3 regions of the Bhargavaea sp. GQ12 genome follow, and region 1 is predicted to be linked to each of the others. Evidence: riboswitches for the same ligand, from Rfam matches in the RefSeq annotation. Region 1 holds a riboswitch; each other region holds the start of a gene.
The links. Region 1 has a riboswitch for thiamine pyrophosphate ahead of AC6CHQ_RS13375 (YkoF family thiamine/hydroxymethylpyrimidine-binding protein). Riboswitches for the same ligand answer to the same signal wherever they lie in the genome.
Positions count from the first base shown of each region.

Region 2: another riboswitch for thiamine pyrophosphate. It lies ahead of thiT (energy-coupled thiamine transporter ThiT); the one in region 1 lies ahead of AC6CHQ_RS13375 (YkoF family thiamine/hydroxymethylpyrimidine-binding protein).
Region 3: another riboswitch for thiamine pyrophosphate. It lies ahead of tenA (thiaminase II); the one in region 1 lies ahead of AC6CHQ_RS13375 (YkoF family thiamine/hydroxymethylpyrimidine-binding protein).

Region 1 covers NZ_JCAXEU010000017.1:13,721-23,493, forward strand. Annotated here, with positions in the region: gene AC6CHQ_RS13325 (hydroxymethylglutaryl-CoA lyase) at 1-382, shown strand, start outside; gene AC6CHQ_RS13330 (NAD(P)/FAD-dependent oxidoreductase) at 439-1,560, shown strand; gene AC6CHQ_RS13335 (PH domain-containing protein) at 1,683-2,297, shown strand; gene AC6CHQ_RS13340 (hypothetical protein) at 2,480-2,686, shown strand; partial or broken gene AC6CHQ_RS13345 (Ltp family lipoprotein) at 2,720-2,836, shown strand; gene AC6CHQ_RS13350 (Ltp family lipoprotein) at 2,837-3,154, shown strand; gene AC6CHQ_RS13355 (YetF domain-containing protein) at 3,279-4,007, shown strand; gene AC6CHQ_RS13360 (energy-coupling factor transporter transmembrane component T family protein) at 4,159-4,917, opposite strand; gene AC6CHQ_RS13365 (ABC transporter ATP-binding protein) at 4,898-6,325, opposite strand; gene AC6CHQ_RS13370 (ECF transporter S component) at 6,318-6,899, opposite strand; gene AC6CHQ_RS13375 (YkoF family thiamine/hydroxymethylpyrimidine-binding protein) at 6,901-7,491, opposite strand; TPP riboswitch at 7,587-7,692, opposite strand; gene AC6CHQ_RS13380 (MFS transporter) at 8,159-9,358, shown strand; gene AC6CHQ_RS13385 (TRAP transporter substrate-binding protein) at 9,601-9,773, shown strand, end outside.
Region 2 covers NZ_JCAXEU010000030.1:4,876-14,648, reverse strand. Annotated here, with positions in the region: gene AC6CHQ_RS15870 (GNAT family N-acetyltransferase) at 1-48, opposite strand, end outside; gene AC6CHQ_RS15865 (M3 family oligoendopeptidase) at 55-1,857, opposite strand; gene AC6CHQ_RS15860 (TspO-related membrane protein) at 2,024-2,767, shown strand; gene map (type I methionyl aminopeptidase) at 2,817-3,572, opposite strand; gene AC6CHQ_RS15850 (magnetosome magnetite crystal formation protein family) at 3,640-3,981, opposite strand; TPP riboswitch at 4,086-4,192, shown strand; gene thiT (energy-coupled thiamine transporter ThiT) at 4,279-4,842, shown strand; gene AC6CHQ_RS15840 (SGNH/GDSL hydrolase family protein) at 5,051-5,977, opposite strand; gene AC6CHQ_RS15835 (DEAD/DEAH box helicase) at 5,974-7,197, opposite strand; gene AC6CHQ_RS15830 (amidase family protein) at 7,393-8,853, opposite strand; gene AC6CHQ_RS15825 (Fur-regulated basic protein FbpA) at 8,907-9,062, opposite strand; gene cax (calcium/proton exchanger) at 9,143-9,773, opposite strand, start outside.
Region 3 covers NZ_JCAXEU010000009.1:110,091-119,863, forward strand. Annotated here, with positions in the region: gene AC6CHQ_RS10145 (NADPH-dependent FMN reductase) at 1-319, shown strand, start outside; gene AC6CHQ_RS10150 (TlpA family protein disulfide reductase) at 604-1,044, shown strand; gene abc-f (ribosomal protection-like ABC-F family protein) at 1,363-3,036, shown strand; gene AC6CHQ_RS10160 (peroxiredoxin) at 3,118-3,636, shown strand; gene AC6CHQ_RS10165 (TlpA family protein disulfide reductase) at 3,674-4,108, shown strand; gene AC6CHQ_RS10170 (phospholipid phosphatase) at 4,189-4,872, opposite strand; gene AC6CHQ_RS10175 (hypothetical protein) at 4,978-5,532, opposite strand; gene AC6CHQ_RS10180 (TetR/AcrR family transcriptional regulator) at 5,634-6,218, shown strand; TPP riboswitch at 6,275-6,382, shown strand; gene tenA (thiaminase II) at 6,477-7,160, shown strand; gene thiM (hydroxyethylthiazole kinase) at 7,157-7,951, shown strand; gene thiD (bifunctional hydroxymethylpyrimidine kinase/phosphomethylpyrimidine kinase) at 7,948-8,781, shown strand; gene thiE (thiamine phosphate synthase) at 8,804-9,436, shown strand; gene thiW (energy coupling factor transporter S component ThiW) at 9,433-9,773, shown strand, end outside.

The DNA of each region.
Region 1 (9,773 bases):
TACAACGGGAATGGCCAATCCCAAACAAGTGACGGAATTTGTCCGCACACTTTCCGCACGCTTCCCGGAACAGCGGTTCGCATTGCATCTGCATAATACGCGCGGCATGGGTCTTGCCAATCTGGTGGCCGGGTACCAGGAAGGCATCCGGCACTTTGATGCCGCGCTCGGAGGAATCGGCGGCTGCCCGTTTGCTCCGGGAGCAAGCGGCAATGTCGCGCTGGACGATGTCGCCCATATGCTGGAGCTGATGGATGTGGAAACAGGTGTCGACCTGGAAGGGCTGATCGGCACAGCCGGAAGAATGCAGGAGATTCTGGGATATAAACTCCCGGGGCAGGTCATGAAGGCGGGTACGGCGAAGACAGTGCATACGGTTTAAGAGAAAAGCGTCCAATAGGGCGCTTTTATTATCCTATCAAAAGAAGGAGTGACGCCATGAAAGTCGCCATAATCGGAGCGGGTATCGTCGGCGCAAGTGCCGCCTATCATCTGAGCAGGCGGGCGGATGCAGAAGTGATTCTGATCGACAAGGAACAGAAGGGGAAAGCGACATTGGCAGGAGCCGGGATCATCTGTCCCTGGGTTTCTCATGCGGACGACCCGGATTGGTACCGCCTTGCGAAAGAAGGCGCAAAGTTCTATCCTGATTTGATTGGCCGCCTGAAAGGGAACGGAGAGCACCGAACAAGTTACAAGCGGGTCGGCGCGCTTTGTGTGAGTGACCGTCCCGAGAAGCTCGACCAGATCGAAGAAGCAGTCCGGGCCAAGAAGGCGGATGCACCTGAATTGGGAGATGTCCAGCGGCTCGACGCCGAGGAGACCCGTCGCAGGTTCCCTCCATTAAATGAAGAACTCGAATCTGTCTTTGTCTCCGGCGCGGCAAGGATTGACGGCCGGTTGCTGCGCGAGGCGATGGTGAGGGCGGCCGGCAAGAATGGCGCGCGGATCGTGGAAGGGAGAGCGAGTCTCATTTCGGACGGGGGCAAGGTGACAGGCGTGGCCGCCGGTAATGAGATCATCGATGCTGACCAAGTGATCGTAACCGCTGGCGCCTGGGTGCCCGAACTTCTGGAACCGCTCGGTGTCCGGGTGAACGTGCAGCCGCAGCGGGGACAGATTCTTCATATAGATATGCAGGGGGAAAACACTTCCGACTGGCCGGTCGTCCTGCCGCATAGCAGCCACTATATGCTGGCGTTTGATGATTCACGGGTAGTGGCGGGGGCAACAAGGGAGACCGGCTCAGGATTTGATTACCGGCAGACAGTCGGAGGGGTGCATGAAGTCACGGGTGAAGCTCTCCGGATTGCTCCAGGACTCTCGTCGGGAACGCTGAGAGAAGTCCGGATCGGCTTCCGGCCGATGGGCGAGGATTCTCTTCCGCTGCTCGGTAAGTTGGAGGAAATCGGCCAAGTCACAATCGCGACGGGGCTGGGGCCGTCGGGTCTCACGATGGGGCCTTATGTCGGTTATCTGGCGGCCTGTCTTGCTGTGGGGGAGGAGACAGGAATGGATTTAAGTGCCTATCATCCGTTAAGGGGTGCGGCGGTGAAGTGAAGAGGGATTCTATGAGCGAGCGTGAGGGCGGTTCAAACCTGCACGCTCCTTTTTTGTCCGGATATCTAATTGTGAAATGTTATACTGAAAGTGAGTTTATATAGAGGAAGAGGGGCTGTACCATGCTGAAGAAAATCGCTTCCGACGCGCTTGGACTGTCGGACATCGGGAAGATTATCGGGCCTGCGGACTATGACAAGACGGACGCCGATGATTACATCCGTCACGAGGACAACGAGAAAATCTATTTCCTGATCAAGACGAAAGCGGACGAGTACTGCTTCACGAACATTGCGTTCATCCATGTGGACGGAGACACTGCCGTGTCTTCCAAGCGGACGCTTAAGCGTTATGCGTACTCCCAATACAAATTCGCGGATGTTGCGCTGGAGACTGCCGGGAAAGTCGATCTTGATGTAGAAATCAAGTTCACACTGGGCAACCAGGCCTACAGCATCGATGTCGACAAGAAACAGCTGGATCAGCTGAAAGACCTGTACAAAGCGCTTGTCTATATCGCTGAAGTGACGCACGAAAACAGCATTCAGATGGACATGGCCACTCAAAGCCTTGACCGCGCTGTCCAGGTGCTCCACAACGCGCGACCTTCGGATGTTCAGCTTTCCGAACAATACGAGAAGCTGACCGAATTCGGATTTAACTGGATGCAGCAGGCGCGTGCAAAGTACCATGATAAAGATTTCGGAGCGGTGTTTGAGAAATATATTAATAACTGATTGATGGGAGAAGGCGTGGCTGCGCCTTCTCTTTTTTGTTTGGAGTTCGTTTTAGTTGAGCTGTAGAAGTTCTTGTCACAAAAAAGTCTAAATGCCTATTTTAAAATTTAATTTATAATCCCTTTTGACTATTAATATATGGTAGTATTTAAGTATTATGATATATAAAGGGGATAATAGGAATGAGTAAAAAACAAAAACAGAAAAAACCCTTCTATAAAAAGTGGTGGATTTGGGCACTTGCAATTATTATTGTAGTTGCTGTAAACGGCAATAATGATGAAAAAGCGGAGACGAACGAAGAAAGCAAGCCAGTTTCTGCTGAAATGACCGAGAATCCTAAAGAAGTAGAAGAGACAAAAGTAGAAGAGCCAAAAGAAAAAGCTTAGCCTGAGAATGACGTTCCCAAAGAGTATCAATCTGCTCTTGTAAAGGCTGAATCATATGCGAAAACCATGAATATGTCTAAAAACGGTATTTATGATCAATTGACTTCTGAATATGGTGAAAAGTTTTCTGCAGAAGCGGCAGATTATGCAATGAGTAAGCTAGAATTCGATTGGAAAGAAAATGCATTAATAAAGGGTGAATCTTATTCAAATACCATGCACATGTCAAAACAGGGAATCTACGAACAACTTATCTCTGAACATGGTGAGAGATTTACTGAAGACGAGGCACAATACGCAGTTGACAACTTGAAAGCTGATTATAATGAAAATGCCTTAGCAAAAGCTAAAAGTTATCAAGAATCAATGAGCATGTCTCCAGAAGCAATAAGAGATCAGCTAATTTCTCCCCACGGCGAAAAATTCACACAAGAAGAAGCCGATTACGCTATAAACCATTTGGAATAATTAATAGAGAATTCGCCCTCATCCTATTTAGTGGATGAGGGCGAATTCTCGTCTTAGTAAAAGGGTGTAAACCTCTGCTCCCATTGGACACACTGGCTGAAAACAGCCGAGAGGGGCGGTTCCGATGGAGTTTTTTCAACCCCAAGAAACGCTGACCGCCATGCAGTGGGTTTTGAGGGCGATTGTTTCCTATGTCTTTCTGCTGATTGTGGTCAAGGCTATGGGGCAGCGATCAATCTCACAGCTGAGCCTGCTGGATTTTGCAGTCGCGATCACAATCGGGAATATCATCGCGCACCCCCTGTCTGATGAAGGGCTCGGCCTAAAAGGGTCGATGATCACCATGGTTTCGCTTGCTTTCCTCTATTCTGCGAGTGTTTTCGCCGTTCTGAAATCAGGGAGCATTCGAAAATTCGTTCTGCCCCGGCCGCTCCCGCTCGTGGACAAAGGGCAGCTCGTTTATCCGAACCTGAAAAAAGCCCGAATCACCATCGATTATCTGCTTTCCGAGGCGCGGAAGGCGAGGATTGAAGACCTCCGGAAACTGTCGCTGGCGCTATGGGAGCCAGACGGCACAATTTCATTTTTCGAAAGTCCGCAATACCAGGGGCCGACCCGCCAGGGCTTTGACATGATACCTGAGCCGTTTGACCTGCCGGTTGTCGTCATGAGGGAAGGAAAGATCGACCGACAAGCGCTCGGGCAGGCAGGAAAGGATGAAACGTGGTTTTTATCGGTGCTGAAAGAAGAGCACTATGTGCAATTGAAGGATGTCCTGCTTGCGACAGTGGAACGGAGCGGGAAGGTGAAGGTGTTTGTCAGAGGCGGGCAATCAAAGAGTGACCGCTCGTAGAACTAGAAGAAGCTCACATAGAAGCTCGATAAGCGCACATAGAAATGGCCGGAGCGCTCATAGAACTGCCGAAAGCGCTCGTAGAAATCTATGAGCGCTCTCAATAGCGGCAATCAAAAAGCATCCGGCAACCCATTGCCGGATGCTTGCTTCATTTCCCTAAAACGAGGCCACCCGCACAACTCAGGGCCAGTACTGCCAGAAACACGCCTGCCAATACATAATCGAGACCGCTCACCTTCACTGGCCGATAGAATTCTTCGCGCCGTTCTCCGGTGAATCCCCTCGCTTCCATCGCGAAGGCGGCGCGTTCGGCTTTTCGTACGGCTCCGGCGAGCATCGGGATCAGGAGGCGTCTGGTGCCGGCGATCCGCTGCCACCAGTGCCGGTCCCGGCCGACCCCGCGGAGGCGCTGGGCCTGCCGGATCTGGGTGAGTTCGTCTTTCAAGACGGGCAGGAACTGGTAGCCGACCATCGTGCCGTAGGCGATTTTCGGCGAGATCTTGAGTTGTTGCATGAGACTCATGACGAAGGTGACCGGATTCGTGGTGAAGGCAAACAGCAGCGACAGCGTCGAGAAGGCCATAACCCGGAAAGTCAGTGACCAGGCATGGGCCCATTGCGTATCAGTGACTTGGATACCAGCGAAGGAGCCGATGACTTCACCGCCGGTGTCCGCTCCAAAGACGAGTGTCGTCCACAGGTATCCGACAGCGCCGAGCGTGAAGGGCAGCATCATGAGCGCCCACAGCTTCCAGTTGATCCGGCTCATCGTCACTTGAAGGACGAGGATCGCGATCCAGAAAAGTAGCGGCGTCCATGGATCAAAGAAGAAGGCCAGCGTGAGCATGGAGACAGTCACGATGACGAACTTCACCGACGGGTTCATGTCATGCAAAAGCCGGCTCACGGCTGTCCGCTCCTTTCGGCGGGAGAAGGTGGTGTGTGTACAGCAGTGCAGAGTCCGCCCACACATCCTCCGCTTTGAATTTTCCGGTCAGGCGTCCTTCATTAACCAAGAAAATCGAATCTGCGACAGCCGCGGCGAATTCCATGTCATGGGTGATGATCAGGAATGTGATGCCTTCCCGGGAGCGTTCGTCAATAAGCGAAAATAGCTCCTGCAGACCTGCCGCGTCCTGGCCGGATGTCGGTTCGTCCATGATGATGACCGGGCGGTTGTCGGCGAGCATTGCGCCAATCGCGACGCGGCGCTTCTGTCCATGGCTGACCGAGAACGGATGCGCATCCCAAATGGGCATGAGCTTCAGCCGTTTTGCGAGATCGTCCTGCGTTTCCGTCGTAACTAAGCCCGAGAAGGCGAGTTCGTCCCCGACGGAATTCGTCAGAAACAGGAATTCGGGTGACTGGGGAACGTATCCGGTGCCGGGTGACCGGACGGTACCGGAGTGTTTGTAAATGCCGCAGAGCGCCTTGGCAAGAGTCGATTTCCCGCTCCCGTTCGGTCCAGCGATGACGGCGATTTCGCCTTCACTCACATCAAATGAAAGCGAAGCAAGCAGCTGTTTCCCGCTGATTTCAACCGACAGGTCCGATACAGATAGGGCAGGCCTGCCGGTGATGCCGGAGGCGCGTTTTGGGAAAACAACCGGAGCTTTTGGGACGGCCGGCTCGTCCGCAAGAAGCCGGCCTTCCGAGCCGAGTGCAATCTCCCTTTCAAAGAATCCCTCCCACAGATCAAGCCGGTGTTCCACCGCGACAATCGTCAGGCCGGTCTGCTTTTGAAGGCTGTCCAACCACCGGACGAAATTCCGGGCGGTCAGCGGGTCGAGGTGGGAGAGCGGTTCGTCCAGAAGGAGGACCTCCGGCTCTGCCACAAGTGCACAGGCAGTGGCAACACGCTGCTTCTGGCCGCCGGACAGGGACTGGATGACCGAATGGCGGAAGTCCGCGAGTCCGGTCTGATCGAGCACGTTCACAATCCGTCGCTCCATGTCAGCACGGGGAACCCGCAAGTTCTCCATCGTGAAGGCGAGCTCCTCCTCGACGGTCGTCATGCAGAACTGGGAGTCCGGATCCTGGAAGACGGTCGCGATCAGCCGGTTGATCTCCCCGGGCCGGTAATCGTCGGCACTTTTCCCGAACAGACGGATGTCACCCTCCACAATTCCATCACAGTTCAGCGGATACAACCGGTTCAGCAGGTAAAGCAGGGTGCTTTTGCCGCAGCCGCTCGGCCCGCTGATGACGACCCGCTCGCCTCGGTGGATATCGAACGTCAAGCCGTTCAACGTGTTGTCCGGGTCAACAGGAAAACGGAATGAGGCATCCTCAAGCGCAAGAATCGGATCATGCACCGGCCCCACCCTGTTTCGGTCGGGAAATGGCGTAACCGCGGAGCGCGCCAGTTGCCAGCAGTCCGTCGGCGAGGTACTTGCCGCCTATTCCTGCAATGATGGCGCCGCTCAGCACGCGCAGCGTGAACATGAGGAGCACGAACGACGGGTCAAGCGCGGCATAGCCCGAGACAAAGTAACCGTAAACGAAGCTGAACACCGCAGCACCGGCGCCTGCTAGCATCATGACCGCCAGATTAAAGTGCCGGTAGCGGGTGGCGGCAAATGCCGCTTCGGCGCCGAGACCCTGGATAACTCCGGACAAGATCAGGCGCGGGCCGACCGCATTGCCGAGCATGACTTCAATGATGGCGGCAATCGTCTCCGGCAACACCGCGGCACCGGGCTTGCGGATGATGGCCATCGACAGGATCGACACGATGAACCAGATGCCGAACATCCACTCATAGGCGATCGGCCCGATCAGGCCCGCCCAGATGTTCCCGAAGTGGATGGCGACAAGATACACGATACCGAATACCACCCCGAACAGGGACATGAGCACAATCTCTTTGAGTTTCCATGACTTCAACATGTCATTTCCCTCCGTGGGACGGACTGTTGATGCTCATCGAGACCGTCATAACGAGATGGCGGTGCTCCTCGGAGCGGGCGTGGGTAAACGTCTTTTCATAAAAGTCGAACACATCGTGGATATCCCCATGGATCCCGCTCGCGTAATGCATTGACTCATTGAAGACGCCGCGTTCTTTCGCGCGCTCCACTTCACGGTAGATGACCGACATGTAATCCGGATTATTCATCGGATACAATGCAAACTGCGACGATACATATTGCTTGGTCGGGTCGTTGTTCAGCACCTCATCCGGCTTGTCCAGGTAGGCATCTCCCGCGGTGTCCCCAGGGCAGCCCGCCGAAAATGTCCCGTTCAGCGCCACATGCACGCCGGTTTTCGCTGCGTGGAGGGCCAGCGCCTTCGCCACGTTGAACACATGCACCTGCTTTCCGCGGATGACCGTCGACACATCATCCGTGTGCATCCATACCGCGGACGTGTCCACCTCTTTAAGCGCTCCCTTGATGACCGCCACAAAATCATCGGTCATCGGATTGAGCGTAAACCGGAACCCCACGATTGGGCTCATTCCACACTGCAATTCTTCCATTTCTAAATTCCCCCTTCTGAAAATGAACACAAAAAAGCTGCACCCGTGAAGATGCAGCCGTAATTTCAGAACATGCCCATTAACAGAAGGGCGCAATGAAACTCGCCGCACTTCCTCACGCAGGTCCTAACCTGATCGAGTTCAAAGGGATCGGAGCAGCGCTCTCATCTCAGCCCGTAACGGGCACCCCCAGTGCAATTGACGGTATACAGTTTGTTGTGTCCCGGGTTGCCCCGATGCCTCCAGTGTAGAGGAAGGGGGCGGGGAAGTAAAGGGGGTCCAATTAACTCTAAGCCTGACGCCCTGGAACATGAAGGCAGAAAAAGAGTTTGGGTATTTATGGATAAACAGAAAATTCCAATTAGATTTTGGTGGGTCTTTTAACTCATGTCGCTTGTTGATTTCCACAACTATTTACCACCATCGACTAGGTAATTCGGTAACCATCTATGGACTTTACCTTTCAGTATTTAATATACAGAAAATTTTAAATACAATAAGTGAGCGAATAGATGTAAGCGCTTTAAATAAATTTCGCGCTTTCTCAATTCAAATTATTGCTTCTCCGGAGGGAGAGAAAGGGGGACGATCTGCTGGTCCGTTATAAAAAAGGTAAACACGGCTCCTGTCGGATTGTTGTGAGGTTCAATTCATTAAGGGGGATCTTATGAAGCGAAACATCAACCGCAATTTCCTGAAGTTCCTCATTGTGCTCATCGCGTTCCAGGACGTGGCGGCGGGCGTTGCCGGGTCGATCATGGCCGACATTATCAAGGCGTTCCCGGATTATAACCCGACCATCGTGATGATGGTGGCGACGTTCCCGGGCCTGCTGCAGATTCTTCCCGCACTTTTCTATGGCAAGCTGTCTGCCCGTTTTAACAAGCGTCATCTCCTGTTCACCGGTCTGACGCTGTTCGTCATCGGTGGAACCATGCCATTCTTCCTTGCAGATAATCTGCCGCTCATCATCGCCTTCCGCGGGATGCTCGGACTCGGTGTAGGGATCACGATGCCACTGTCGATTGATATCATCACCGACTTCTTCGAAGGACGCGAGAAGGACTTCCTGATCGGTTTCGGTACGTCCACCGTTGCCTGCATCGGAGCGATCTTCTACCAGCTCGCGGGCGGCATGCTGGCGGATGCGTTCGGCTGGCAGTACGGGTTCCTCACATACCTGCTTCCGATCTTCATCCTGGCGCTGACGTTCCTCTACCTGCCGGAACCAAAAAAGAAGGAAGGCCAGGCGGAAGCCGGAAAGGTCAAAGTCAAAACACCGAAAGTGGTTTATTCGGTCACACTCGGACAGATGGTTTACTCCGCTCTGATCTTCGGCTATGTGACCAACATTTCGGTTGTCATCCAGAACGACCAGCTCGGCACTGCGACACAGGCGGGCATGGCAATTTCCGTCTTTACGTTCGGAACACTCCTCGCCGGTTTTGTCTTCGGGAAGGTCAAGCATCTGCTCCCGGTCTCTTATCTGCCGGTCGCCGTCCTGATGACGGGTGTGGGGATGCTGGTCTGCTACTTCTCCCATTGCCTGACGATGATCTTCATCGGAAGCATCATCGGAGGCGCAGGGATGGGCATTGGGCTTCCGGGTGTGTTCGCGCGTGTCACCGAGGCGACGCCGCCGAATTCCGGGACTTCCTATGTCGGTCTCGTCGTTGTGGCACAGGGGCTTGGCGGTATCCTTGGACCATTCGTCTTCGGAGCGATCATGCAGCTGTTCAACCAGGACATCGGGCGTTTCCCGCTCCTCATCAGCACCGTCGGCCTGTTTGCACTGGCGCTGGTCTGGTATGTCGCGGTGAAAATGCCGAGGGCCAAAACCGGTGCTCCGCAAGTTTCTGTTGAATAAGCAAGCTAATTAGGACCTCCAGTTTCATGGGAGGTTCTTTTTTCTGCGGCATAGAAGGAACCGTCAGGCCCGTCCATAATAAATCTACTAAGTTTATTGATTTATCAAACAAATCCTCCTGAACAACACTGACGGCCTGTCCTCTATAATCAAGTCAACTTAACTGGATAAAGCGCTTTCAAAATGCCTTTTGGCCATTGAGTTGGAGAAATGCAAGGACATCAAACGGGAGGGATTTGAAAATGAAGAAATTCTCATGGACTGTGCTCGGACTGTTTCTTGTGCTTTTGTCCGCGTGTTCTTCGGCGGATGGGGAAGAAGGGGAGGCGGCCCAAGCTGATTCCGAAGGCGGCGGGGAGATTCAGGAAGTGAAAGCGAAGCTCGCCCACAGCTATCCTGTCGGCTTGTTCGCTTC
Region 2 (9,773 bases), on a different contig from region 1:
GTCGGTAAGGACGCGAAGGATGATTGTCTCGCCCTTTAGTGAGATCACGGCGGCTCACCCTTCGTTGGACGTCAGGCTGAGAAACTCTTCCACATCGCGGATGCAGAGGCGGACGCCCTTTTCCCAGAAGTCTTGTTTTGTGATATCTTCACCAAGATGTTTCATCGCCAGGTCCTCAGTCGTCATGACGGCCGTGTCCCGCAGAAGTGCCATGTACTTCTCCTCGAACGCCTCACCTTCCTCAAGCGCCTTGGCATAGATGCTGAGGGAGAATAAGTAGCCGAACGTGTAAGGGAAGTTGTAGAACGGCACGCCGGTGATGTAGAAGTGCAGCTTGGAGGCCCAGAAGTGCGGGTGTGCCTCTCCAAGCGCTCCGGCATAAGCCTCGCGCTGTGCTTCTTCCATCAGTTCGTTCAGGCGTGCGGTCGAAACTACTCCTTTTTTCCGCTCTTCGTAGAATCGCGTTTCAAACAGGAAGCGCGCATGAATATTCATGAAGAAGGAGACACTGCGCTGAGCCTTGTCTTCAAGCAGGGCGATTTTTTCTTCCTTCGTCCCTGCTTCCTTAACAGCTGCATCCGCCACGATCATCTCCGCGAATGTTGACGCGGTCTCCGCCACATTCATCGCATATTGCCTGTTTAGCTGATGGACCGGACGGAGCGCATAGGAGTGGAATGCGTGACCGAGCTCGTGTGCCAGTGTGGCGACGTTCGACATTGAACCGCTATACGTCATGAAGATACGGGATTCTTCCGAAAGCGGCATGCCGGTGCAAAAGCCTCCCGGGCGCTTGTTCGGACGATCCTCCGCCTCGATCCAGCCGTTCTCGAATGCCATGCGGGCGAACGACTCCAGCTCCGGACCGAACTTTCCGAAATGCTTCAGAATGAATTCAGCGCCATCCTGATAATCCAGTTTTGAAGCCGATTCGGAAACCGGTGCGAAAAAGTCATACCAGTCAAGCTGGTCTTTGCCGAGCAGGGTTGCCTTGCGGTTCAGGTATTCCGCAAACGGCCCTTTATTGGCCGAAATGGCACCCCACATCGCGTCGAGCGTCTCCTGCTTCATGCGGTTGTACTCGAGCGGCTCGCGGAGGACCTGGTCCCAGCCCCGTTTCTCGTAAACCTGCAGGCGGAAGCCGGCGAGCGAGTTAAGAGCTTTCGCGAAGAATTCTTCTTTCTCAGCCCATGCTGCCTCCAGCTTTTCAAACGCTTCTTTTCGGACCGCGGGATCGGAATGCGTGCCGAGGTTGTTTGCCTGGCCGACGGAAAGGACCTTCTCCTCTCCGTCCACTGTGACCTTCACCTGCATGTCCCCGACAAGCAGGTCGTACAGCTCGCCCCATCCATGGTAGCCGTCAACGGACAGGCCTGTAATGAGTGCTTCCTGTTCTTCCGGAAGCTTGGCTCCGGCTTTTTTGCGCCATTCACCCAGGATGAACGAAAATTCTTCGAGCTGACCGGAGGCAAGCAGCTCTTCCCAGACCTTCTCATCTGTCTTCGACAGTTTCTGCTGCAGCGACATGAACGCCGTCTGGAACTTCGCACCCAGCGCGGATGTTTCTCCCTGCAGGAGATTCGCTTTTTTATCTGTCGTGTCCTGTGCCAGGAAGCAGCCGATGACCGCTCCGGCCTCTCTCAGGTGGGCCGAGGTATTCTTTGTCTGTTCGATCAGGGCCACAATCTTTTCTGCAGCGTCGGCGGCTTCCGGTGTGCTGAAATCCGCGACCGCTTTTGCATAGCTCCGGACTTTTTCCGCCCCTTCATCTAGATGGGCTCTGAGTTCTTCAGATTCGCTTCCGCCTCTAAAGAACGTCTCAAGGTCCCAGGTGACCGGATACGTGGTTGTTGACATCCCAATTCCCCCTGACTGTTTGCCAATTTTCTAATAACAATTTCCTTACAATTATAACACGGTTGTTCGGAAGGCGAAACTTGCCAACTGGCAAAAAAGCGTCACACTTTCCGCCGTAAATACCGAAAAACCCATGTATACTAATACGGGTAGGAGGTGAAGAAGATTGATCCGAAAACTGTTGATGGGGATCGCCCTGCTTGCGGCGGTCGGCTTCCATGCGTCGGCTTTGTTCATGCCGGCATTCGGGCGGCCCGCCGGGGAGATTGCCGCGCGGCTTCCGGTCGTCTTCATGCCGTCCATGTACTCGTCGCTGGTTCTGCTCGTCCTCGTGCCGCTCCTCGTACTGTACGTGATCCGGGACGGCGGAAAGGCGGACCGGCCGGCAACCGCAAATCTGCGGGCCGCGCTTTTCATCACGGCCTGCGTCCTCCATATCATCGAACTCATCACTTGGCAGGAAGAACGCTTTATCCTGTTCACCGCAACGGAAGTGGCCATGCTCGCCATTCTTGCCGCCCTTTACTTCACCTATCCGAAAAAGGAGAACCTCATTTCCGGACGGATACCCGTCTCAGGAATCTTTTCCTATTTCTTCTTCAGCGTTCTGGTTGCAGTCCATTACGCGCTAGAGGCAAATGATTGGGGCGGCCTGGGCCTGAGTGACGCGCTCTGGGCGATCATCACGCTCACATTTGCCGCTGCGGCCGCGCTTCATTTCCTTTATCATCACCAGGACCATATGTATGCCATCGTGTTCGCCTGGATGTCCCTCATGGTCGCTGCAAGGAACGGGCTGGACGAGCCGCTTGTTAGCGCAGCTGCGCTTTTCCTCGCCGGTGCCGTCATCGCCTGGATGATCATTTCCAGTCGTCAAAGCCAAAAAGTGCCGAGAACGGCAGAAGATTAATCAGCCAATATACGCCAAACGGTCCCGGGAAATTTCCCGGGACCGTTTTTTAGTCTTCGCTGATGTCTGTAATGAGAAGTGGTCCGTCAGCCGTGACGATGACGGTGTGCTCGATCTGGGCGACAAGCGACTTGTCAGGCGTGATGAACGCCCAGCCGTCCCCGCCTTCGATAATGTGTTCAGCCTTTTGGGAGATGAACGGCTCGACAGCGAGGACCATGCCTTCTTTGAGAAGAGTCGTATCCCAGCGGTCATAGTAATTCAGCACATGGCTCGGTTCCTCGTGCAGTGAACGGCCAACACCGTGGCCCGTCAGGTTCTTGATGACATGCAGGCCGTTGTCGCTTGCCTCGCGGCTGACCGCCTTGCCGATCTGGTTCAGCCGTGCGCCCGGCTTCACTTTCTCCAACGCACTGTCGAGGGCCGACTTGGCCACGTCGATCAGCTTCTGCTTTTCGTCGTCCGGCTCGCCGGCCACGATCGAAATCCCGGTATCGGCAAAGTAGCCATTGTATGATCCGGACACATCGATGTTGACCATGTCACCATCTTTGATCACATAGTTATCCGGGATGCCGTGGGCAACCACTTCGTTGACACTGATGCATGTGAAGCCGGGAAAATCGTACTCGCCCTTGGGACCGGAGACGGCACCCTTTTCCTCGAACATGCGGCCTGCCATGTCATCGAGCTGTTTGGTTGTGACACCGGGCTTTGCGGCGTCTTTCAGCGCATCGCGGATTTCCGCACAGATGCGCCCGATTTTCTTGAGGTTCTCGAAGTCTTCTGTCGTCTTCGCGATCATTCGATTCAGCACTTCCTTCTGTGGATTCAATTTCCACTATACCACAGACCGGACGGTCGCCAAACAGTCAGGTTTTCAGCGCACGGATTCCTGCCGCGGTGCACCAGACGAACGCCGCCCCCTGCAGAACCGCATACAAAAGAGTGAGCAGGACAGTCGTGCCCGCATGCCCAAATGACGGCGCCATACCGGTGAACGCCGCTTCCCTCACTTCATTGGCTGCGATGAAAGTCGTGACCAGAAGCGCACAAAGCGGCACAGCCGGGAGGAGCTGGATGGCCAGCGCCCGCTTCGCGTGGCGGCGGACCAGGCCATCGCCCGAGGCCAAAAGCAGAATAAGCGGGAACAGGACGGGGGCGAATAGGATGCTGAAGTAATTAAATGACGCGATAAGGCGGGGATTGTCCATGGGGTGCTCCTTCCGGTAAGCGGCACAGCTGTTCCTATCCTATGCGGGGACGGGTTGAAAACACCGGCCGGGTAGTCTACACTTGGATTGTCCATACTGAATAACTGAACCACAAGGGGAGCCGCAGATGCGGCTGAGAGTGGGCGGCCGGCGCCCAGACCCTTTGAACCTGTAAGGTCATGCTTGCGCAGGGATGTGGATGGAAAACGATGCCCGAAGGCGTCCGGCTCTGTCCCGGATGCTTTTTTTATTGGTCATCCCCATCTTGCGACACTATTTAAATGGGGGTATCTTCCTATGCAGCGCAACAAACGTCTTCAATTCCTGATCGAGGTCGCGATCTTTTCCGCGATCGGCTTTGTCCTCGACCAGATCTCCATCAAACTCTGGTTTCAGGGCGGCTCCATCAGCCTCACGATGGTGCCGATCGTCCTGATGGCCTTTCGCTGGGGGCTCGGGGGCGGATTGCTCACCGGGCTGATCCTCGGCATTCTCCAGACATTTGCAGGCGCCTACATCATCCACCCGGTGCAGGGCTTCCTGGATTACATCGCAGCATTTGTCGTAATCGGAGCCGCTGCTTTCCTGCGGCCGATGGTGCTGCGGGGCGCCGACTCCGGCGAGAAGGGACGGATGGTGACAGGCATCGTCATCGGGACGGTCATCGGCGGCCTGCTCCGCTACGTCATGCATGTCCTGTCCGGCGTCGTATTCTTCGGAGCGGCTGCCATTGATGCAGGCGACAACATCTGGTGGTATTCGATCGTCTACAACGCGGGTTACATGATCCCGTCGATCATCCTGACAGCCGCCGCGTGCGCCCTCCTGTTCAGCACTGCGCCGCGATTGCTTAAGCGATAGATCCAGTCTGTCCCAGGGACGGCTGGTATAAACCGGAATTCATATGGACAGACGAACCCCCGCCGGGTCTGGCGGGGGTTTTGGGTTGGGGACATTATAACTGAGATCACCAACGCTTCAATGAAGTTAATCAACGTTTCATAAAAGATCGTCAACGTCTCAATAAACTTAATCAACATTTCACCGAAGATCGTCAACGTTTCACGCCCTATACGGAAAACGAAACCCCCTCCGGCATGTCGGAGGGGTTAAAGTAAATGGCATGGATGCCCTGAAGATGTTCATCGACTGCAGACCGGGAGAATGTCTCACCGCTTGCGTCGGCACTTCGCCCGTCCGCCTCCTGCATCCGCCGGTTCATTTCCTCGAACGAGACCGGATTCGGCGGCGGCACTTCCCATGGCTCGACAGTCAGGCCGTATGGAGAGCTCTTGAAAAAGGCATTCGCCATCCGGCGGTACCCTTCGAGCGTCGGATGGACGTCCGCCGGGTTCGGAAGCAATTGGCTGCCTTCGGCGGCAAATGCCTCTTCGACCGGTACGAAGACGGCCCCGGCGGCCTCTGCCTCCTTCTTCAGGATCGCGTTCAGCCGGCCGAGCTCTTTCCGCAGGCCGGGTTTCATCTCCTCACGGGCATGGGGATATGGAAAATAATAACCCATGATGTAAACAGTCGCCCGCGGCGCCCGTTCCGCAAGTTCATCCAAGATGGCCGCCGTGTTCTTCCTGACGCCGTTCAGCGCATAGTCCGCCGGAATCTGATCATAGGCGAGCGTGCCTGTCCGCGGATCATACCGCACAAGCCCGAGCAGGTCATTGGCGCCCGAGGAAACCGTGATTAGTGTGGCATGTTCAAGGACCGGCCGCGCCTCATCCGAGCGCACGCGTTCGAGCACCTGGCCGCTCGTGAGCCCCGGATAGGTGAGATCCTTCGAGTAAAAGGCGAGCGGTATATGCCTGCGCAACTCCATCGCAATCATGTCGGCATAGCCAAGGTCGATCGCACGGTTTGGCGTCTGACCGGCCGCAAGGGAATCACCGAGCGCGACATAGGCGGCCGGCGCCGCAGCCTTCACAAGCCCCGCTTGCGGAAGGATCATCAGCAACGCACTGAACAGGAGGACAAGCCGCTTCATCGCTGCTTGCCGCCCTTGTTCCCTTCTTTTTTCTTGCCGTTCCTCGGGCCCTTGCCCGCATTGCCCGAAGGTTTCTGGGATGACGCGGCCTGCACGGTCTTGGAGGATCCTTCGACAAGGCTGCCCTTGTGCCAGACTTTCTGTACCGGCTTGCCCGGAAGTGCACGGGTCAGTTTCCGGTATGTCTTTTCATCCGGATAGGACACGAACGACAGCACTTCCCCGTCCGCTCCCGCTCGTCCCGTCCTTCCGGAACGGTGTGTGTACTGTTCTTCGGTGCGCGGTACATCGATGTGGATCACATGCGTCAGACCGCTGATGTCGAGCCCCCGAGCCGCAACATCAGTCGCGATAAGGATGCGCACTGTGCCGTCGCGGAACCCGTCAAGCGCCTGCTTGCGCTCCATTTTGTTCATGCCGGAATGAAGGACGGCAACCGGCGCGCCCTCAAACTTCAGCTTCGACTCCTTCATGAGCAGCTGGTCCGTATTGTTGATGAAAGCCAGTGCACGCAAGCCTTCCATATGGGATAGCCTGCGGATCAGGTCCGTCTTGTCGCGATCATCCACCTTCGTGAAGGAGTGGATGACCTCGCCTTGCTTCGGCAGCTCTTCAGCAGTCACTTTAAGCTGCAGCGGGTCGTCCATGAACCGCTCGGCAACAAGCCGGATTTCATCCGTGATGGTGGCCGACACGACTGCCACCTGGCAGTCAGGCGCGGCAGCCCCGATCAGCGACTTTACATCCGTCCGGTGGTCACGTCCCAGAAGCTGATCGCCCTCATCCAGTACGATGTGGCGGATATCGTGCATTTTCAGCTTGCGGTCATTGGCCAGTTCCCAGACACGGCCCGGCGTCCCTACGACGATCGTCGGCTTCTTTTTCAGCTTCTCGATCTGGCGCTGTTTATTAGCCCCGCCGATCAGTTGCGTGACTGTGATGTCCGTCCCTTCCGTCCAATCACGGAACACTTCGACAATCTGCATGCAGAGCTCCTGTGAAGGTGCAATGACCAACGCTTCCGTTTTCTTGGAGTTGCCGTCGACAAGCTCCAGCAGAGGGATGACATACGCTAGTGTCTTCCCGGACCCGGTCGGAGACTCCGCGACGATGTCCCGTCCATCGATCATCGCAGGTATCATTTTCGACTGGATCGGCATCTCCTCTTCAAATGTCCATTTTTTCCGGAATTGCGGCTCCAGCCGTTCAATCCAACTCATCATCCATTCCCCGTTTCAATCCTTGATGGCTTTATTTTAGCACAGCGGGTGCTACCCGTCCTTTAGCGGCTGTTCCCGATAAAAGTGGGGACGTCTGTGTATGTCAACGTCTCAATGAAGTAAATCAACGTCTTCACTGAATGTGAAAAAAGGGACTTCTATCCTGAAGCCCCTATTAAATATTCTTATACTCAATCACTCATTCGGCGGCTTGACCCGGCCCTGCTCCCTTTGCTCGAAGGCATAAGCGAATCCGATCAGCAGCGGTTCCGAAAACGCACGTCCGTAGAATGCGATGCCGAACGGTTCTCCTTCTTCCGTCTTCCCGGCCGGTACCGCAACTCCGGGATAGCCCGCAGCGGCACCGAAACTGAGGCCATGGGACTGCGGAAAGACAAGAGCGGTGATATTATGTTCGCGGAATGCCCGTTCCAGTGCAACTTCAGACGACAGATGCCTGTTCCGCTCGAGCGCTTCCAGGTAGGCCCGCTCCGTCAGCGTCCCCGATGTGCGGTCCGACTGCTCCAGCATGTTCTGGCCGAATTTCAATGTTTCTTCAGGATGCCGGCTGTTGAACTCGATGACATCAGACAATGTCCGGATCGGATTGCTTGCCGGTGTCCTTCCGAGATAGGCATTTACGGCCGCTTTGAACTCGTGCATAAGCACGTCGTAGCCAAGGTCATTTTCCATGACGCCGAGATCGATGTCCTCGATGATTTCAGCGCCGCACGCCTTCAGAACTTCCAGCTTACGGTCAAACAGTTCCAGGATTTCACTTTCGGCTTCGTTTTCGAAGATGTTGCGCGCGACGCCGATCCGTGTACCTTTTAGTGCATCCCGATCAAGACTGGCTTCCCAGTCCCTGCCTTCCCATACACCGGAAAGGGATGTGACCGGGTCAGACGGATCCTCTCCGACCATCTCCCGGAACATCAGCAGCGCGTCTTCTACGGTGCGGGCAAGCGGTCCGGGTATGTCCTGCGTCATGGACAGCGGTATAACACCGGCCCGGCTGATGGCGCCGACGGTCGGCTTGATCCCGACGAGGCTGTTCTGCACGGCCGGCTCGATGATGGATCCGGTTGTCTCCGTCCCGACCGAAGCCGCAGCCAGATTTGCTGCGATTGCGACAGCTGAACCGGAACTTGAACCGCCGCAGTCAAACTGGCCGTAGGGGCTTTTCACTTGTCCGCCTCTGGAGCTATAGCCGTTCGTCATCTTGTCGGACATGAAGTTCGCCCACTCGGTCATGTTCGCTTTGCCGAGTATGACTGCACCGGCTTCCCTCAGTTTCTTGACGAGGAAGGCATCTTCAGCCGCGTAATGACCGGCCAGTGCGAGCGACCCGCAGCTGGTGTGCATCTTGTCTCCTGTGTCCATATTGTCCTTGAGAAGGATCGGGATGCCGTGCAGCGGTGATCGTGCCCCCTTCACCCGGCGCTCGTAGTCCAGCTGGCGCGCGATCTGGAGAGCTTCCGGATTCACTTCAAGGACGGCATTGACATTCCGTCCGTATTCCGAGATCCGTGACAGGTACATGACCGTCATTTCTTCCGCTGTGATGTTTCCGTTCTCCATCAATTCCTGCATCTCCCGGATAGGCGCTTCCTCGAGCCACTCATCCCGGATGCGCTGCAATCGTTCGTTCTGCATCCTTCATTCCTCCGATAGAAAAAGCCGGCCGGCTGATGGCCGTCCGGCAACGATTATTGTTCCTGAAGCTCGGTGTATTGCTTCAATAACGTATAGATGGGCAGCTCATACAGCTGCTTGCCGTCGATCTTGAAAATACCTTCATCAACCAGTTTATCGATGATGGACTGCTTTTTCTCATCCATCGGTCCTTCATGTAATTCTCTCATGGTGCATTCTTCTCCTTGCTCATGATGTTACCGAGTTCATCTTTCCCTTATTGGACGAAAACGAAACCGGATTTGTTCGGTCAAAGGAAGAAGAACCCGATGCCCATGATGAGATAGGCGGCAAGCAGGGTCAGCCCCTCAAACCAGTTTGACTCCCCGTCCAGCGTGATGACGACAGTAAGCAGAGCGGCTGTGATCATCGCGACCAATTCCGCAACCGTGAACACAAGCGGCATCTGCACCGGCATCATCAGGGAGACAAGGACCAGGGCAGGTGCAACAAACATCGCAACCTGGAGCGTTGAGCCGACGGCAATCTCGACGGATACATCCATCTTGTCCTTGACTGCCAGGATCAGTGCGGAGGCGTGCTCCGCGGCATTTCCGACGATGGCGACGATGATGACCCCGATAAAGAGCTCCGACCATCCGAATCGCTCACCGATTTCCTCAAATGTATGGACCAGGTTTTCTGAGACGAATGCGACTGCAGCTGTCGCCAGAAGCAGGATGAGGATCGCCTTGCCCTTCGACCACTCGGCTTCTTCCTCTTCTTGCGGTTTACCTTGGCTTTCTCTGTCGGCTCCTGTGAAGAACCCGCGGTGTGTGACCAGCTTAAAGAATAGCCCTGCCAGATATAGCAGGATCATGATGACCGAGATCCCGATGCTCAGGCTGATCGTGCCCCGGTCGTCCATTCCCTGGGAGAAG
Region 3 (9,773 bases), on a different contig from region 1:
CTGGTCTGTTCCGGGCGTTTTGAAAAACGCGCTGGACTGGACGTCAAGGGGCGAGCGGGTCATGGTCGGCAAGCCTGTCTTTCCGCTCGGGGCCTCGATGGGCATGGCGGGCACGCTTCGTGCGCAGATCCACCTGCGCCAGATCCTGGTCGCGCCAGGTGTCTCCGCCAAGGTGCTGCCTCCGGGCGGCAACGAAGTGCTCGTCAACTTCGCCCAGCAGAAATTCGAAGGCGAATCAGGCGGACTGATCGACGGGCCTACGCTTGAATTCCTCGATCAGAAGGTGGATTCGTTTATCGGGTTTGTGAAAGAGGGCTGATCTGCAGCCGGAGGCGGACTCCGGCTGCTTTTTCATGGGGATCCGGTGAGTCTGAAGAATGCGGGCGCGAGTTTGAAGAATAAGCTTCTGAGTTTGAAGAATAAGCTTCGGAGTTTGAAGATTGAGTGTGTGAGTTTGAAGAATACGGCGAGGAGGCTTAACATTAGCTCTCCCTGGAGCGCAAACCGGCACCTTAAATCAGTCTAATATTAAGTGTCCCTCCTAAAACCGCTGTTTCAACGGTTCATTTCCCGGGAAACTTATTGAGCAGGAGGGGATTCCTGATGAAACTGCATGAACCGATGCCGGAGCTGTCCGGCGCAACCGATTGGCTGAACGGCGAGATAACCAAGGCTGAGCTGGTCGGCGATAAACCGACGCTCATCCACTTCTGGGCCGTCAGCTGCAACATCTGCAAGGAAACGATGCCCGAAGTGAATGAGCTGCGGGACAAGTACAAAGAAGATCTGAACGTCGTGGCGGTCCATATGCCGCTCACCGGTGCGGACAACGACATGGACAAGATCCGGGAGGCGGCGGACCAGTACGGCCTCACCCAGCCGGTGTTCGTCGACAGTGAGTACAAGCTCACTGATGCCTTTGAGAACGAGCTGGCCCCTGCCTATTATGTGTTCGACAAGGAAGGCCAGCTTCGCCACTATCAGGCGGGCAGGACCGGCCTCGACATGGTGGAGGACCGGATCGAGCGTGTGATCGAACAATAAGAGGAGCCCGGCGCATCAGGCGCCGGGCTTTCTTATGCATAGTTGCCGTGCAGCGGGGCATATGTTAATCTGTTCTCAACTTAAATCGAAAGGGATGACGAATGGGACGATGGACAAGTGACGGAGCGCTTTAGACGAATCGGATGCTTTTTTCGAACGTCGGCGGGATCCGTCTGCCCATTTTTCCATCGTCATCCAGATACGCAGCCGCATAGATGCGGCTTGTTTGGCGACGTGTAAATGAGCATTTTTCGGATCCCTCCGGCCACTATGGCCGGGGGGTTTTTCATGCCCTCCGGGAAACAGGGAGGAATCTGTATGTTGCTTGGTAGATTGGAGGAACTTTCCGTTATATACGGTGATGTCACAATTTTTGAGAAGGTGTCTGCCGATATCCCGGAAGGGGAGGTCATCGCGCTTGTCGGGCCGAACGGAGCGGGCAAGTCAACACTGATGGACAGGATTGCGGGCAGTCGGGAGCCGTCTTCAGGGATTGTCCGGTGGATCGTAAATCGGCCGTCCGTCACTTATTTCAGGCAGGAAGAGGCGTCACCAGACCTCAATATGGCTTCTGGAGAAGTGCTGGCCGAACGGAAAAAATGGCGCTTACCAGAAGAGGTTGCATACAATACCGCGAGTGGGGGTGAGCGGATGAAGCTGCGGCTGTCTGCCGCCCTCGCGGAACAAAGCCCGCTTGTGCTGCTTGATGAGCCAACCAACCATCTCGACCGGGAAGCGCTGGAGCGGCTGATCGGACAGATCAGGGAAAGCCGGTCGACGTTCATCATCGTGTCCCACGACCGGCATTTCATCGACCAAGTCGCGGATCGCGTATGGGAGCTGGATCACGGCACCCTCACCGAATACGAGGGCAACTACACCGATTACCGGAACAAGAAGGAAGCGGCAAGGGTTGCACAGCAGAAGCATTACGAACATCAGCAGAAAAAAATCACACGTGTCCATGAACAAATTGCGCAGCTGTCGGACTGGTCGGACAAGGCGCACCGGGAGTCCACGAAAAAAGGCGGCTACAAGGAATACTACCGGGTCAAGGCCAAGAAAAAGGACATCCAGATCCGCTCCAAGCGCAAACGCCTTGAAGCCGAGCTGGAAAAGGATGGTGTAGAGAAGCCTGAAGAGGAGGGGTCCGTGAAATTCGACGTGAAAGGCGGACGCCGCAAGGGGACGCGAGTATTCGAACTCCGGGACGTCTCAAAGTCTTTTGGCACCCGTACGCTTTTCCGGAATGTCCGGTTCACTGTCCTTTCCGGAGAGCGCCTCGCCCTTCTCGGACCAAACGGCTCAGGCAAGACGACGCTGTTCCGCATGCTGCTCGGCGAAGAACCGCATGAAGGGGAGATCTGGCGGACGAAAGGGATGACAGTCGGCGTCCTCAGCCAGTCGGTGCTGGACCTGCCGCTATCGAAGACGATGGAGGCCTACTTTTCCGCCGCCACATTCGAACAGCAGGGAAAGCTCCGCACCGATCTCGCGAATCTCGGATTCACCGCGGAGCACTGGACACTCCCTCTATCCGGCCTGAGCATGGGCGAGCGGCTTAAGATGAAGCTGATGAGATTCATCCTCGAAGATACCGACGTACTGCTGCTCGATGAGCCGACCAACCATCTCGACCTGCCATCCAGGGAGGCGCTTGAGCGGACGCTCGGGACATTTCGCGGGACGCTCCTGTTCGCATCACACGACCGGTATTTCACGGAAAAGCTTGCTGACGGCATTCTTATATTCGGGGAAGAGACCGTGACGAAACAGCAGACGAAGCCTGCCGAGTGGGAAGAAAAACGGGGAGAAACCGAAAGAGGCAGCGACGGGAAAGCGCGTGAAGAGGAGCGCTTGCGTCTCGAGACCGAACGCCAGGCCGTACTTGGCAAACTCAGCATGCTATCGCCGGATGACGCGGAATATAAAGACCTGGACCGCCGGTTCCTTGAGCTGACCCGTGATATCAGGGGACTTGGGAAACACTGACCCCATTGATAAGCAGCCGTGATTCTGCTATTCTTTCCTTAATTTAATTTGAATTTTCTTTAAATTAAGGGGGCAGTGAAAATGAATGAAAGAATGATCGGCAATCCGGCACCCCGCTTTGAAATGAAGGCCGTCCTGCCGAACCGGGAATTCGGCATGGTCAGCCTGGAGGAAAACATGAGGAAGGGCAGATGGACGGTCCTGATCTTTTATCCGTTGGACTTTGCGCTTTCAAGCCCGGCCGAACTCACGGCGTTTTCTGACCGTCATGTCGAGTTCGCGGAACTGAATGCCTCAATGATCGGTGTCTCAACGGATACCATCCATACCCATCTTGCCTGGGTAGGGCTAACCCGCAGCAACAACGGTCCCGGCGGCCTGAGCTTCCCGCTCGCCTCGGACCGGAAGCTTTCTGTTTCCCGGGAGTACGGCATGCTCATCGAGGAAGAGGGTATCACGCTCCGCGGCCTCTTTATCATCAGCCCGGATGGCCGGCTCCGCTACCAGGCGGCTTTCCGGGAAGATATCGGCCGCGATGTCGATGAAACGCTCCGTACGCTTCAGGGCCTTCAGGCGGGCGGCCGCCTCGCCGCGAACTGACCGCGGGATGTAGATCTTTCATACAGGAGGAGATCGGATGAAACTGCGCACACCGATGCCAGAACTCGGCGGCGCAACCGAATGGTTGAACGGTGTGAGAACAAAGGCGGACCTTGTCGGCGAACGGCCGACACTCATCCATTTCTGGTCCGTCAGCTGCGGACTCTGCAAGGACATGATGCCCCATATCAGCGCGATCCGAGACAAATACGGAGATCGGCTGAATGTCGTCGCTGTCCATATGCCCCGCTCCGGAGATGATGCAGATATGGAGAAGATCAAAGAGGCCGCCGCTGCCCACGGCATCACCCAGCCGGTCTTTGTTGACGGGGCGAAGGAACTGACCGGGGCATTCGGCAACCGGTACGTGCCTGCCTATTACGTGTTCGATAAAACAGGCCGCCTCCGCCACTACCAGGCGGGCGAAGGGGGCATGCTGATGCTGGAAAAGCGCATCAGCCGACTGCTGTGATACGTATAAACAGAGAAACCCGGCCTTTCCCGCAAGTGGGGATTGGCCGGGTTTTGGGCATGCCGTCATCTTATTGGACTTTATTCGAGGACATGGGATCCGGATGCTTCACTGCCGGTTTCTTTGTGCTCCAGCTTCACCTTCGTCACCGCAAGAGAGGCAATCAGAATAAGCTCAAACAGGTTCGTTGCAGCTTCGCTCGGGATATCCGGATTAAACATGCTTCCGATGGTCATGGCGATTGTGCCGGCGAGCATCCACCATGAACCGGCCTTCCATGCAAGGAATAGCCCGGCGACCAAAAGCGCCGCGAGAACGATCAGGATCATGGCAGGCGGCCCCGAAGCTTCTTCGGCAGCTGAATAGCTCAGCACGCCATAACTTTCGTCCTTCTCCAGCTTCAGACCGCTGAGCACGGTGATGAATTCAACGACGACTGCTGCGATGGCGGCTGCCCAGAACAGCAGCGCCGCCCATCCCTTCTGTGCCCATCCGATCCCCGCCTGCCGCATCGCGCCGAGCGAGAACAGGATGAGTGTCGGTGTCACAAGGGCATGCAGCCAGAAGCGGGCAAGACTGAGACCTTCCAAAAGTGCGCCTTCGCCGATCAGGCTTCCGATTGCCAGAATGCCATTGTCATAGACGAGCGCCAGCGCGACTGCCGCCAGGACACTCATCAGGGTCCAGAAACGCTGTTTCTTCAGCACCCAGACCAGCAGCCCCAGATAAGCCAGGGCAAACGCCCCGAAAATATACGGATCCATTTCATCACTCCCGTGTCCGGTTTCCCGGACAGTTTCTTCCACTCTTCCCTAAAGTAGGACGCATGGAAACTTATTTATTGTTACATAACAGAAATGGACAGCACCTCAGTGGGCGCTGTCCGCTTTTCCTTTCTTGGGCCAGATGAAATTGGAGAGGGCGATGGCAAGGTCGATGGCGACAACAATCGACCAGACTTTCAGGATCTGGGAAAGGGCTTCGGTCTGACCGGGATTTCCCGCAAGGTATATCAGAAGATAGAGATACCCGCCGCCAAGCATCCAGGCCAGCACATGAAGAAGTGATCCTGACAGTTCATACCTGGCATGCTCGTAACCGTACCGCTTTGCAGGCTTCGGCCCCTTTTTCATGATGTGGTAACGGAAGCGCTCATCCGCCCACCGGATCATCCGTTTGCCGTAGGTAAGTGAGACGCCGAGGTAGATGGCGGCGATGCCATGGGCGGCCGTGGCAGTCGCTTTATTGGCGAGGATGTCATAGGTTGTCGCGATCAGCAACGTCAGGTCCAGCAACGGCGTCATGGCGAGCAGCAGCAGCCCGAGACGTTTTCTTCCGAGCAGGTAGCGTGTGACAAGGCCGGCAGCGATAAACACCCAGAATCCGATTTCCACGGCAATGATCAGGTAGGCGATGAGGCTCATGTTTGCACTCCTTTTTAATACATCTGTGTTATTTAGATTTTAGCACGTTGTATTTATTTAACACAAGTGTTTTATTTAAAAATCGATGATATACTAGTGGTATGCCAAAAATCGTGAATCATGAGGAGCGGCGCGAGCAGATTGCGGAGGCCATGTGGCGGGTCATCCTGGAAAAGGGCATGGAAGGAGCGACGGTTCGCAACATTGCCGGGGAAGCGGGGCTGTCGACAGGTGCCCTGCGGCATTACTTTAAAGACCAGGATGAACTGCTGGTGTACGCGATGCGCCTTGTCAATGAACGGGTTGAAAAACGGGCACTGGGCATTCTGCAGGAAGATCTTCCGCCCCGGGAAAAGGTGATCCGGGTTTTCCTCGAGATCGTGCCGATGGATGCGGAACGGCGTGCGGAGACGGATGTATGGTTTACTTTCCAGGCGCATGTCCGGCACCGGCGGGACCTGGAAGGAATTCCGGAAGTCGGTGTCTATGAAGCGGTCAGCAAGATGCTTTCTTTTCTCGAATATGAAGGCGTGCTGAAAAACGGCCTGGACCTTACGCTTGAGACAGAGCGCCTTTATTCCATCATCGACGGACTTGCACTCCACGCCTTCCTGGAGCCTGAGCGGCTTAAAACAGATCTGGTAGAAGCGCTCATCAGGGACTCGGTCGGCCGGATCTGCAGGTAAGGCCCCTCTTGCAAAATATTCTGCCCATGATATAGTGATGGTGAAAACCGAACATGAACTGCCACTGGGGGAGCCTTTCGAAAGGCTGAGACGCGCATGGGCTGCGCGGACCCTTGGAACCTGATCCGGATCATACCGGCGTAGGGAAGTGGGGCCGCGCAGCTTTTGCTTTATCCGAATGCTGATTCAGGCCGCCTTCCGCGTTGATCCGGAAGGCGGCTTTTTCATGTTCTCCAATTAGGAAAGGGGACGGAGAAGATGGGATTTTGTGAACGGGTACGGCGGGAGTGCGATGGGATCTGGGAGGCAAGTTTCCGACATCCTTTCGTAGAGGCGCTTGCGGACGGAACGCTCGATGAGGACGTCTTCCGATTTTATGTGTTGCAGGACGCGTATTACCTGTCGCATTTCGCAAAAGTCCAGGCGCTCGGCGCGGTGAAGGCGAAAGACCTGCTGACGACACAAAGCTTTGCCAAGCATGCGGAAGCGACATGCTCAGCGGAACTGGCACTTCATGAGGAATTCTTCACGATGCTCGGTGTGACGCCGGAAGAGCATGCGGCATTCCGGCCGGCGCCGACTGCTTATGCGTACACGTCACATATGTACAGGGCGGCCGTCGAGGGTGATCTTGCAGATGTGCTTGCGGCACTGCTTCCGTGCTATTGGCTGTATTGGGAGATCGGCGAGCGGCTGAAGGGCGCTGAGCCGGGTCACCCGATCTATGATAAGTGGATCGCAACCTATGGCTCCGAATGGTTCGGCGAACTCGTGAACGAGCAGATCGACAGGATGAACCGGCTGGCGGAGGAACTGCCCGAGGAGCGCATCCTGGAACTTGGGGAGAGGTTCCGCAAAAGCAGCATCTATGAGCTGAACTTCTGGGAAATGGCATGGACACGAGAACAGTGGGAAACCCCGGAAATGGAGGGGGTCCGATGAGCAAACTGTTGTCGGAACTCCGTGAAAGGCGGCCGCTTGTCCACTGCATGACGAACATCGTCGTTGCGAACTTCCAGGCAAACGGGCTGCTTGCACTCGGTGCTTCCCCCGTCATGGCGGACGCGCCGGAAGAAGCCGGAGAAATGGCAGCAGCCGCGTCGTGCACGGTGCTGAACATCGGTACGCTCCACCGGGAGTCGCTGGAGGCGATGGAAATGGCGGGCAAGGCGGCGAACGGGGCAGGGAATCCCGTCGTGCTGGATCCGGTCGGTGCCGGCGCGACGCAATTCCGCCGGGACGCCGTCAGCCGGCTGCTCGGGGCGGTGGATGTCACGCTGATCCGGTGCAACGCAGGTGAACTTGCCGCGATTGCGGGCGTGGACTGGCAGGCTTCGGGGGTGGATGCCGGTGATGGTGACATGGACACGGAGACAGTTGCCGCGGAGGTGGCACGGCAGTACGGATGCGTTGTGGCGGTGACTGGGGAAACGGACGCGCTGACGGACGGTCAGCGGATCGTGCGCATCAGCGGTGGACATCCGGTCATGAGCCGGATCACCGGCGCCGGCTGTTTGCTGAGCGCGGTGTGCGGAGCGTTTCTCTCAGTGGGCAAAGATGACCCGTTCCGCGCCGTGGCCGCGGCACTCGCCTTCTACAAGGCGGCAGGAGAGCGGGCGGCGGCAACTTCATCTCTTCTGGGAAGCTTCCTTTCTGCGTTTATCGACCGGCTGGCGTTACTGGGAGAGGAAGACTTCGCGGTTCCGGAGCCGGCCGAGGAGGTGCGGGCATGACAAGTGTGGCACTGACAATCGCAGGATCGGATTCGGGCGGCGGCGCGGGCATCCAGGCGGACCTGAAGACCTTCCAGGAGCTGGGCGTGTTCGGCACGTCCGCGCTCACTGCCGTCACCGCTCAGAACACGCTCGGTGTGCACGGCGTCTGGCCGCTCGGCCCGGAGGCGGTCCGCGCACAGATGGATGCGGTGTTTGCGGATTTTGATGTGGCCGCCGTTAAAACCGGCATGCTGTTTTCCGGGGATATTATTGCTGAAGTCGCGGCGGGTCTTGCCGGTGCGGGCCACCCGGTGCTTGTCGTGGACCCCGTCATGATTGCGAAGGGCGGCGCGCATCTGCTGCGGGAAGAGGCCGTGGAGGCGATGCGGGAAAAGATTCTGCCGCTGTCCACGGTCATCACTCCGAACATCCCTGAAGCGGAGGTGCTTGCCGGGATGATGATCCGGAGCTTGGAAGACATGGAGGAAGCCGGGCGCCGGCTGATTGCGTTGGGCACCCAATCCGTTGTCGTCAAGGGCGGCCATCTTGAGGGAGAAGAGCGGGCTTGTGACCTGTTTATGGATGGTCGCGGGGAGCGGATCTGGCTATCGGCGGAGCGGATCCGGACAAAAGACACCCACGGCACCGGCTGCACGTTTTCTGCGGCACTTACGGCATTTCTTGCGGCCGGGGAACCGCTTGAAAAAGCGGTCGTTGGAGCCAAGCGGTTTATCCACGCGGCGATTTCCGACGGCCTCGGCCTGGGAGCGGGTCACGGGCCGACCAATCACTGGGCATACCACCGGGCGGGAAGCGCCCTGAAAGGAGAGGTGCTCATTGATTCGTGAGAAGCTAGGCGTTTATTTCATTATGGGAAGCCCAAATACCGGCGCGCGCAATCCGTTGGAGGTGCTGGAGACGGCGCTGAGGGGCGGCATCACCTGCTTCCAGCTGAGGGAAAAGGGCCCCGGTGCGATTGAGGGACGTGAACTGCGTGCATTCGGCGAAGCCTGCCGGGACTTGTGCCGGGCATACGGCGTGCCGTTTATCGTGAACGATGATGTGCGCCTTGCGTTGGAGCTCGGGGCAGACGGTGTCCATATCGGACAGGATGACGGTGACGCCGGAGAAGTGCGCAGGCTAATCGGTGACCGGATCCTCGGCGTCTCGGTGCATAACCTGGATGAAGTCCGGGAAGCCGCTGCTGCAGGTGCGGACTATGTCGGCATCGGCCCGGTTTACCAGACGACATCCAAGCCGGATGCCCGCCCGGTCTGCGGCACGTTGCCGCTCCGGGAAGCGGCTGAGGCATTCCCGGAGCTCCCGTCAGTCGGCATCGGCGGCATCACTGCGGCTAATGCCGGCCCTGTCATCGCGTCCGGCGCATCCGGCGTCTCCGTCATCACGGCGATTTCCCTGGCGGATGATCCGGAGCGGTCGGCACGGGAGATCCGGATGGCGATTGAGGAAACGATTAGGCGGAGAAGGCGTGCGGTCACATGAAATGGAATACAAAGACACTCGTCCTCATGACCATGTTCACCGCGATTGCAGTAGCGGGCTCGGTATTTGTCTCTTTCCCGGCGGGCGTGGCGCGGGCCTACCCTGTCCAGCACGCAGTCAACGTCATCGCAGCCGTCTCGCTCGGGCCTGGTCCTGCAGTCATGATTGCATTTTTGACAGCACTGATCCGGATCCTCACCGGGACCGGTTCACTGCTCGCCTTTCCCGGCGGCATGATCGGCGCGCTCCTGGCAGGCTGGCTTTACGTGAAGACGGGCAGGACATGGACGGCATCGGCAGGCGAGATGTTCGGAACCGGCATCATCGCCTCGCTTCT